2 regions of the Vibrio scophthalmi genome follow, and region 1 is predicted to be linked to the other one. Evidence: predicted binding sites of a transcription regulator. Region 1 holds the regulator's gene; the other holds the start of a gene.
What was found. Region 1 encodes CRP, which controls carbon source genes, mostly activating them, when cyclic AMP is high. Its sites were predicted from a motif close to TGTGANNNNNNTCACA; they were not measured.

Region 1 (5,151 bases):
GCTCGATCTATCCGCCTGTTCTGAGCGCATCGAACAAGGCTTTTCTAAGATCTATAAAACCTACCTACTGCGTTCTCTCAAACGTAATGCACTGCGTAAACACCACCTGTTAAAAGGTGAGTTAGGGCTGACTTATCAATCAATCAAACGAGTCACCAAATTGTATGATTTTGATGATTTGATCACCGCACCGCTGCACGGATTTCAAGATGCCGATGATTATTATCAGCGTTGCTCTGGGATTCATCGCCTACAGCAAATCAAATTGCCAACCCAAATCATTCATGCCAAAGATGATCCGTTTATGACCGATGCGGTCATTCCGCATTTTGTCCTACCGGAGAATATTCACTACCGCCTATTTGAAAAAGGCGGACACGTGGGTTTTGTCACTGGCAGTGTCATGAACCCCCGCTTTTGGCTGGAAGAGATGCTCCCCGCTTACTATCAAGCACTAAAAACGGCATAATCGAGCCTCACCGATACAAGGTCATAGAATAAAGAGGTATTTATGATTGTTCCTTGGCAGCAGATCGCACCAGAAACACTGGAGAGCTTGCTTAGAGAGTTTGTTTTACGAGAAGGAACAGACTACGGCGAAATTGAAATCTCAGTACAAGATAAAATTGATCAAGTTAAGCAGCAACTTGAGACAGGAGAAGCGGTCATCGTTTTCTCTGAATTGCATGAAACTGTCGATGTGCAATTACGCCACAAGTTCTAATGGTTCGCTAATAACGAAACCGAACTGAGTCCGCAGTTCTAACCGAGTCTTTCCCACGAAGAAGATGCGAAAAGGTTAAATTATGTTATATTGATGCGTCCAAACTGTAATGCTTTTCGAACTTAACATGCTTGTCATCGACAAAGGTTAAGTTCGAGTAATCACAGGAACGTTATCACTAGACAAGGTTTGTCATGTCAGCAAAGCATCCGATCATTGCCGTCACCGGTTCCTCTGGCGCCGGAACGACCACCACTTCTGAAGCCTTTCGTAAAATGTTCAATATGATGGACATCAAGCCTGCATGGGTGGAAGGCGATAGCTTCCATCGATTTACTCGCCCAGAAATGGATGTAGAAATTCGTAAAGCACGCGAACAAGGTCGTCATATTAGTTACTTCGGCCCGCAAGCTAATGACTTCCCCGGCTTAGCCGACTTCTTCCACCAATATGGCCAAGATGGCAGCGGTAAGATCCGTCGCTATCTACACACCTTCGACGAAGCGGTTCCCTACAATCAAATGCCAGGCACATTTACGCCTTGGCAAGACCTGCCAGAAAACAGTGATGTGCTGTTCTACGAAGGACTGCATGGTGGCGTGGTGAATGGGGATATTAATGTCGCCCAGCATGTCGACTTTTTGATTGGTATGGTACCTATCGTTAACCTTGAGTGGATTCAAAAATTTGTTCGCGATACTCGTGATAGAGGTCACTCCAAAGAAGCGGTGATGGATTCAATCGTGCGTTCGATGGACGATTACCTCAATTACATCACCCCACAGTTTTCACGTACCCATATCAACTTCCAACGTGTGCCAACCGTTGATACTTCAAACCCGCTAGATGCGAAGGGGATTCCAAGCTTAGATGAAAGCTTTGTTGTAATCCGCCTACGTGGTTTTAAAAACGTTGACTATCCCTACCTATTAGCAATGATAGATGGCTCGTTTATGTCGCGTCATAACACCTTAGTTGTGCCTGGCGGTAAAATGAGTTTTGCAATGGAGTTAATCGTCAGACCGATTCTTCAGCAATTAATCGAAACTGGAAAAATTGGCTAAAAATCAGCATTAGAACACGATTACTTTTCATACCGTGATCATGTGCACGTTTTTGCTTAGGAAATAGTCTCTCGGACCCGATTAAAATCAAGAAATCGTTCCGGAAAAAGGATACTATTTGAAACCGAAACACAAGATAGCTTGCAGCACTCATTTAAGTGCTCCTAGCCTAGTTATCCCGATTTCGGGCCCAGCTAAATTATGGAAAGCAGCAAGCGTACCCTGCAGAGGAAGTGAGATATTATGGTTCTAGGTAAACCTCAAACCGATCCAACATTAGAGTGGTTCCTTTCACACTGTCATATTCATAAGTACCCATCAAAAAGCACGCTAATCCACGCGGGCGAAAAAGCAGAAACTTTGTACTACATTGTTAAAGGTTCTGTTGCCGTACTTATTAAAGATGAAGAAGGTAAGGAGATGATCCTTTCTTACCTAAACCAAGGTGATTTCATCGGTGAGCTTGGTCTATTTGAAGAAGATCAAGAGCGTACCGCTTGGGTTCGTGCTAAATCTCCTTGTGAAGTAGCGGAAATCTCGTTCAAAAAATTTCGTCAGTTGATTCAGGTAAACCCTGATATCCTAATGCGTCTGTCTTCACAGATGGCTCGTCGTCTACAAGTGACTAGCCAAAAAGTAGGCGACCTAGCCTTCCTAGACGTAACTGGCCGTATTGCACAAACGCTACTAAACCTAGCGAAACAACCAGATGCAATGACTCACCCAGACGGCATGCAAATCAAGATCACTCGTCAAGAGATCGGTCAGATTGTTGGCTGTTCTCGTGAAACCGTTGGTCGTATCTTGAAGATGCTGGAAGAGCAGAACCTAATCTCTGCTCACGGTAAGACTATCGTTGTTTACGGTACGCGTTAATTCACATTGAATTAAGCAAGATTTATAAAGCCACCTTCGGGTGGCTTTTTCTTTTCGGGAACTTGTCATCCTCAAGAGTGAGGAACGAGCGAGTTGGGGATCTCTCTTTCCACAACGAAAAACAAGATTCCCTACTCGCGCTAACACGCTCTATGGAATGACAAATGTAAGGCTAGTGCTTACAAAGCCTGTTTTAACATCCATCGCAATAACATACTGTTACCCGTTAGTACTCTCAAAGATCTTATCTGCAGAGGCGGCGACGAATCCACGGTATAACTCACCATTGGGCATCGGATAACGCTTGGCAAACTCATAAAAACCACCAGGCAGCAACACCACGCCATCATCAAATTCGACCTGTACTTTATCGGCCATGGTTGATGATTGCTCTAGCAGTACTTCAGGTGAACCTTTGACTTCCCCACCCGCTTGGTTAATGACAAACCCCACTGACGACAGATGATCATTCACCTGTTGAACCTCATCAAACTGCTCAAGTTGATTGACACTGACTGTGAAATGATTCGCGCCATAACCATGAGCCGCCAACCAAGCCGCATATTCACTCTCTTCGGCCAACAATAAATAATCGTTATGGCTCAGTTGCCAAGGTCGACCTGCATATAGAAAGGCTTCACCTTGCATCTCAGTTGGATTCACCTGTTCAACTAGCTTTTGCACAATCTGTTGCAACTGCTCTGAACATTCCTCCACTTTAAGTTGGCTAATGAATACCTTGGGTTGCGTGGTATCAGGGTGCTCATAATGCTTTGCCAGCAATTTTTTACTTTCAAACTGGTAATCCCCCGCCTCTTGATAACCCAGTTCAATAAAAGGTTTCGCCAATACTTCTAACGCGACAGGGGAAAGGTTAAAGGTACGTAGAGCAATATGGTCGTTGATCAATGGCTCGTTGCGTTGCAATAATTTGTGGACGTTTCCAGCTGACGGGCATAAGCGTGCAATATAATCATTCCATAATGATTCAAACAGTCGTTCTGGCGTCATAACGCCTCCTTGGAATTATTTTTGTCTCGATATTCTTGGTAAGGATTATTAGTGTAGTAAAAGAAAAGGCCAGTGGAGCATTTTCTCTGGCCTTTTCGATGGTCGGTTAATTACAGTGATAAGCCCGGGCTCAATGTCTCGGGAAGTTCGGTTTGTTCCCCTTCCACCGAGGCCATCGGATAAGCACAATAATCAGCTGCGTAGTAAGCGCTTGGCCGTAAATTTCCCGACGCTCCTGGCCCGCCAAATGGTGCATCACCGCTCGCGCCGGTTAGCGGTCGATTGCGATTAACGATGCCAGCGCGAATATGTTCCACAAAATAGGCCCACTCACTCTCTTGGGTTGTCACCAATCCTGCTGATAGACCAAAGCGGCTATCATTTGCAAGCTCCACCGCTTGCTCTAAGGTTTGATAACGGATCACTTGCAGGAGTGGTCCAAAGTATTCTTCATCAGGTAGCGATGTAATCTCGCTGACATCAATAATACCCGGTGAGACGAACGCAGCATCACCTGCGGTGGCTTCGACTAAACTCACCCCACCCAATGACTGCAAGTTAGCTTGAGCCGCCAAAATAGCCTGCGCGGCGGCTAAAGATATCTGTGAGCCCATAAAAGGGGCGGGGTCGGCAAATGGCTCATCCATGACGATCTTTTTCGTCGCGCTGAGTAACTTATTCAGCAACACATCACCATTTTCACCACTAGGAAGGTAAAGTCGACGCGCACAAGTACAGCGCTGACCAGCACTAATAAAGGCCGATTGAATAATGGTATACACGGCCGCATCCACATCACCATAGTGAGGTGAGATGACCATCGGGTTATTACCGCCCATTTCCAATGCCAACATCTTGTCCGGTTGTCCGGCAAATTGACGATGGAGCAGATGACCCGTATTCGCACTCCCGGTAAACAACAAGCCATCAATACCTTTAGATTGGGCTAACGCCACTCCGGTCTCTTTCGCGCCTTGAATAAGATTAATCACTCCATCTGGCAGTCCTGCTTTTTGCCATAGTTTGATCATAAACTCCCCCGTCGCCGGAGTTTGCTCAGAAGGCTTAAACACCACCGTATTACCAGCGAGTAACGCTGGGACGATATGACCATTTGGTAAGTGGGCCGGAAAGTTATATGGGCCAAAAACGGCCATCACGCCAAGTGGTTGGTGGCGCAGTACGATTTGATTCCCTGCGGCTTCACGTTTCTTCTCGCCAGTTCGCTCATGGTAAGCACGAATCGAAATAGCGATTTTGCCCGCAACGGCCGCCGCTTCTGTTCGGGTTTCCCATAATGGCTTACCAGTTTCCAGCGAAATCATTTCTGCAATCGACTCGGAATGATGTTTCACTAACTCGGCAAAGCGTAATACCAGCCTCTCGCGCTCACTAAAAGGCGTCTTCCTCCATGATAAAAACGCCTCTCTTGCGGCGCTTACCGCCGCATCAACCTGAGCGACAGTGGCGCTATCA
Region 2 (5,151 bases), 350 kb from region 1:
ATTCTTTTAATAATTGGCGACTTGGCGAGACTAAAATCTTGCCACTATAACCATCGACAATGCCTTTTTTACCATTAATGCTATCGAGGTTAAGGTTAACGCCCATCACGGCAGGAATGCCTAATGCGCGCGATAAAATGGCGGCGTGAGAATTAGCAGCGCCTTCGAGTGAAATCACCGCCAGTAACTTGTCTTTGGGAATCGAACCAATCAGCGACGCGGTCAGTTCACGGACGACAAAAATAACCGGTTGCTCAAATTGATGCTGCTCTTGCTCGGCATTGTGAAGGAAAAACAGCAACCGCTGGCCAAGTTCACGCACATCTTGCGCGCGCTCTTTTAAATAGCCATCGGTCATACGAGCAAAACGGTTGGAATACGTTTCAACCACTTGGCGTACCGCCCAGTCAGCGCGATCACCTTCTTGGATCTGTGCCTTAAGATCTTTGCGTAGCATGGGATCATTAAGCAAGTGAGTAAACAGATCAAAAATGGCTAAGGTCTCTTTATTGATTTCGTTATCAAGCTTTTTGCGCATTCTGCGGAAATCACTCAATGCCTCTTCAATCGCGAGCATTAACCACTCTTGTTCACGCTCAATATCAAGCGTAGAGGCCGGACGAACATCAGCGAGTTGCGGCTGTGAGTCATCCCACCAAAATGTGCCGATAGCGACACCAGAAGAAGCTGGTATGCCACGAATGGCTTGCTGTTTCTTCTCTAAACGCCACTGGCCTTGGGTTTGTGCATGCGCGATGATGACCGCCAGCTGTGCAGCCAACGTGACAAGGAAAGACTCTTCCATTTCATCGAACTGACGAGGGGCCTTCTGCTGCACAACCAGCACGCCCAGCACTTGTTTTCGATAAATGATCGGCGTACCGAGAAAGCTCTGGTAAACCTTTTCACCTAGCTGAGAGAAGTATTTGTAGTTAGGGTGTTTTGATGCTTCAGCAAGGTTAAGTGGCTCGGCACTGCGTTTCACCAGCCCAACCAAACCTTCTTTGAAATGAATGTGGATTTTTTTGCCTTTGAAGCGCAAGCCTTGAGTTGCCATCAACTCAAGGCGCTGCATCTCTTCATTGGCGAGGTAGATGGTGCAACACTCCGTATTCATCGCAAGACACGTTTGTTGAACCAATAGCTCTAACGCGCTATGCACGTTTTCTACTTTGGAAACTTGTTCAACTATGTCCCTTAGTTGAGAAAGCATCACTACCCTCTTCGCGGTTTACGCTTACCTTTTGCTCGACGTTCTTTAAACGGCATAGCCATAGAAGCAAACTCCTTCATCGCTCGACGATATACATCGCGCTTAAAAGAGACGACTTGACGCACTGGGTACCAGTAACTCACCCAACGCCAACCATCAAACTCAGGGGAATTGCCACGTTGCATATTAATTTTGGACTCTTCACAATCCAAACGCAGCAAAAACCATTTCTGTTTTTGGCCGATACAAACAGGCTTTGAATCCCACCTAACCAATCGCTTTGGTAACTTATATCTTAACCAATGACGACTGGTCGCAACGATTTTTACGTCCTGCTTAGTGAGACCGACCTCTTCATACAATTCACGATACATGGCCTGTTCTGGGTTTTCCCCATCATCAATTCCCCCTTGAGGAAACTGCCATGAATGTTGTCCGTATCGTTTAGCCCAGAAGACCTGACCATGGTTGTTACAGATTACAATTCCCACATTTAAGCGGTAACCATCGCCATCTATCACTGGCCAACCTCTAATAAAATCTTTAATTACCGCGATTTTTCCACATATCCCCAAACGGAGCAAACTTACTAGTGTGACTAACACAGAAATTATCGCCGAATATCACCAAACTGGATAACTATTCGTCAGTTCTGCGGTTATTCACACACTAATGAGACATAGACCACATTTATTCACCTTTTCTGTGTATAACTATGTGAAAAAGCGATCAACAAACATTTCCGTTGAAATAACACCTTGTTTGCGCAACAACAACACCATCAAAAACAAACCACAAAAATGAACAAAAACAAAATCTTAAACAAACAAGCGCATGAGTTGCCATTCTAAAATCAGTGATTATTAACACCAAGCAACGGAACGGTCAAAGATCAACCAACTGCATGTTTATCCACACACAGAGCAAAACGAATTAGGATCACCACAGAAAATCAAGCGCTATATGATCACAAAAACCTGTAAATTCATACATATGTCACCAAGATTAATAATTTTTACCATTTGCTTGTGGATAAACCCTGAATGACGATCTTTTCAGCAACTCGATGAGATTGACAGCAAGTCGCTATTTTTTTAGATCTCGCTACAATATCGGTAACTCAATCACGATATGACACGATGAAGCCAGAACCTCAATCCGAACAAGAACTGCTCGCACGCGCTCGCGATATTGCCGGGATCACTTTTGCCGAACTTGCCAATGAAGCAAAAATCAAAATACCGGCCGATCTTCGACGAGATAAAGGCTGGGTTGGCCAACTATTAGAGTGGCATTTAGGCGCAACCGCAGGAAGTAAGCCTCAACAAGATTTTGAGCAACTCGGTATTGAGCTAAAAACTATTCCGATTGGTTATCACGGTAAGCCACTTGAAACGACCTTTGTTTGTGTCGCGCCACTGACAGGCGTGCATGGTTTAACGTGGCAGCAAAGCCATGTTCGCAACAAGTTATCACGGGTACTGTGGGTGCCTGTTGAAGGCGAGCGCGAAATCCCGCTAGCCGAACGTCGAGTAGGCTCTCCGTTAATTTGGTCTCCAAACCAACAAGAAGAGCAGCAACTACAAACTGACTGGGAAGAGTTGATGGAGTTGATTGTCCTCGGCCAAGTTGAAAAAATCACAGCCAAACATGGTGAAGTGTTGCAACTCCGTCCCAAAGCGGCCAACAGCCGAGCACTAACCGATGCTTATGGCGCAAGTGGTAAAGTCATCAAAACGTTGCCACGAGGCTTTTATTTACGCACTCAATTTACCGCCAAGATCCTCAGTAATTACTACGCATAAGTCGACATAAATGTTTAGCGCTTAATGCGTCGTTAATGACATTTCAATATCGTGATACATCGGTCCATCAGTGGCACCAAATTCGTCATAAGTATTGTGCAAGCGCAAAAAAGCACGTTCGACACCTAAACGCAGCAACTCATCTTTCACCTGATCAAGCGACTCAAAATGAATGGGTTCGTTATCCACCAGCACAGGCTCAACCTTATGTTTGTACTCCACCGCGAGTAAATAGCACGATAGATCAGAACAACTGATAACAAACACCTTCGGTGGCTGATAACTCGATTGATGAAATCCATGAATCCACTTATCTAGTTGCTTACGATGCATAACTCCCCCTACTGTATTTTTTCACGGCAGTGAGCTCACTGGTTCAAATTGATGTTCATCCGTGAAACAGAGACTCCCTAGGTAAGTATAGGAACAGAATTGTCATTTTGTGCTTTAGCCATTTGGCTCAACTTATAAGCTGACTTATATTGAGCTAAAGCGTGAAATGCACAAAACTCAAACACGCCCATGAGCGTTATACAAGACAAGGAAAGCTTATGATCTATCACAAACTGCCGCATTCAAATTTAGAGATCAGCAAGATTTGCTTAGGGAGCATGACTTTTGGAGAACAAAACAGCCAAGCAGATGCCTTTAATCAGCTAGATTACGCGCTAGAGCGTGGGGTGAATTTTATTGATACTGCGGAAATGTATCCGGTGCCACCCAAACAAAATACTCAAGGTGCGACCGAACAATACATTGGTAATTGGTTAGAAAAATCAGGCAAACGTGAAAAAGTGGTGTTAGCTACCAAAGTCGCAGGGCCACGCAATGTGCCTTACATTCGTGATGATATGAAGTTAGACCGCCGTCATATCCATCAAGCTATTGATAATAGTTTGACGCGATTAAAAACCGATTATGTCGACTTGTACCAACTGCATTGGCCACAGCGACAAACCAATACTTTTGGTCAACTCAATTACCCTTACCCAGATGAACAGCAAGAAGTCACGTTAATCGAAACCTTAGAAGCCTTGGCGGAACTGATCCGCGATGGCAAAGTACGTTATATCGGTGTTTCTAACGAAACGCCATGGGGAGTGATGAGCTTACTCAAGTTAGCCGAGAAGCATAATCTGCCCCATATTGTCTCAATCCAAAATCCCTACAACCTGCTAAATCGAAGCTTTGAAGTCGGCTTGGCTGAGATAAGCCACTTTGAAGGCGTCGAACTACTGGCTTATTCACCTTTAGCATTTGGTTGTTTAAGTGGAAAATATCTCAATGGTCAACGACCTGAAGGTGCTCGTTGTTCTGTGTTTGAACGCTTTGTTCGTTACTTTACACCGCAAGGCATTGCCGCAACTCAAGCGTACGTTGAACTTGCCCGAGATCACGACCTAGATCCCGCACAAATGGCATTAGCGTTTGTTAATCAGCGTCCATTTGTTGCCGCTAACATCATAGGCGCGACAACAATGGAACAACTGAAAATGAATATTGATAGTGTTTCTATCAAACTAAGTGATGCGATACTCGCAGATATTCAAGCAATTGGGACCACTTACTCCAACCCTTGCCCTTAACTGTACCGGGGTGAACCAAATCAAAGGCTCACCCCTTTGCTTACGTCGTTATTCGAGCCGTTAAGACACGACGAAGATGACGGATGCGACGTTCGGCTTTGACCTGAGGCGCCTCACTGCGGCCGATTGGACGACCATCTAGATCAAGGCCAATATCACGCAGTAGATGCTCATTGTGCCATGGGATTTCATAGGCACTACGACGCACTTTACGCTTCCAAGCTCGCTCTTCACGACGTAAATCGGCTTTGACTAACACAGTGGCCAGTTTTAGATAGATAGAATGACTCATGGTTTTTCTCCCGTTGGGTATTTTGCTGGGAAAAAGGCCACAAATTAAAAATAGGATATTTGACTATTTAATCAGCTGCCTTGTTTCCGCAGCCAATTAATATTGGTGTACGGATTATTGTTTTGCTTGTTTCGATTTTCGATCACAACACGTGGTCGCCATTGGCGAAAAACCATTCGGTTTACACATGGGATCAATAGAGGCACAAACGGTTTGAATGACATTGAAATGGTTCATTGTGCGCCTCCTAGCAAA

Region 2: a site for CRP is predicted at 1,887-1,902, ahead of rppH (RNA pyrophosphohydrolase). Genes of this name have one in related genera too.

Annotation. Positions count from the first base shown of each region.
Region 1 is NZ_CP134271.1:1,709,374-1,714,524, reverse strand. It holds gene RJD38_RS07815 (hydrolase) at 1-469, shown strand, start outside; gene RJD38_RS07810 (YheU family protein) at 512-724, shown strand; gene RJD38_RS07805 (phosphoribulokinase) at 919-1,788, shown strand; gene crp (cAMP-activated global transcriptional regulator CRP) at 2,032-2,664, shown strand; gene RJD38_RS07795 (DUF1338 domain-containing protein) at 2,884-3,675, opposite strand; gene astD (succinylglutamate-semialdehyde dehydrogenase) at 3,786-5,151, opposite strand, start outside.
Region 2 is NZ_CP134271.1:2,055,327-2,060,477, reverse strand. It holds gene ptsP (phosphoenolpyruvate--protein phosphotransferase) at 1-1,213, opposite strand, end outside; gene rppH (RNA pyrophosphohydrolase) at 1,216-1,734, opposite strand; gene mutH (DNA mismatch repair endonuclease MutH) at 2,353-3,018, shown strand; gene RJD38_RS09390 (DUF6482 family protein) at 3,040-3,351, opposite strand; gene RJD38_RS09385 (NADP(H)-dependent aldo-keto reductase) at 3,570-4,604, shown strand; gene RJD38_RS09380 (hypothetical protein) at 4,645-4,896, opposite strand; gene RJD38_RS09375 (hypothetical protein) at 5,011-5,133, opposite strand.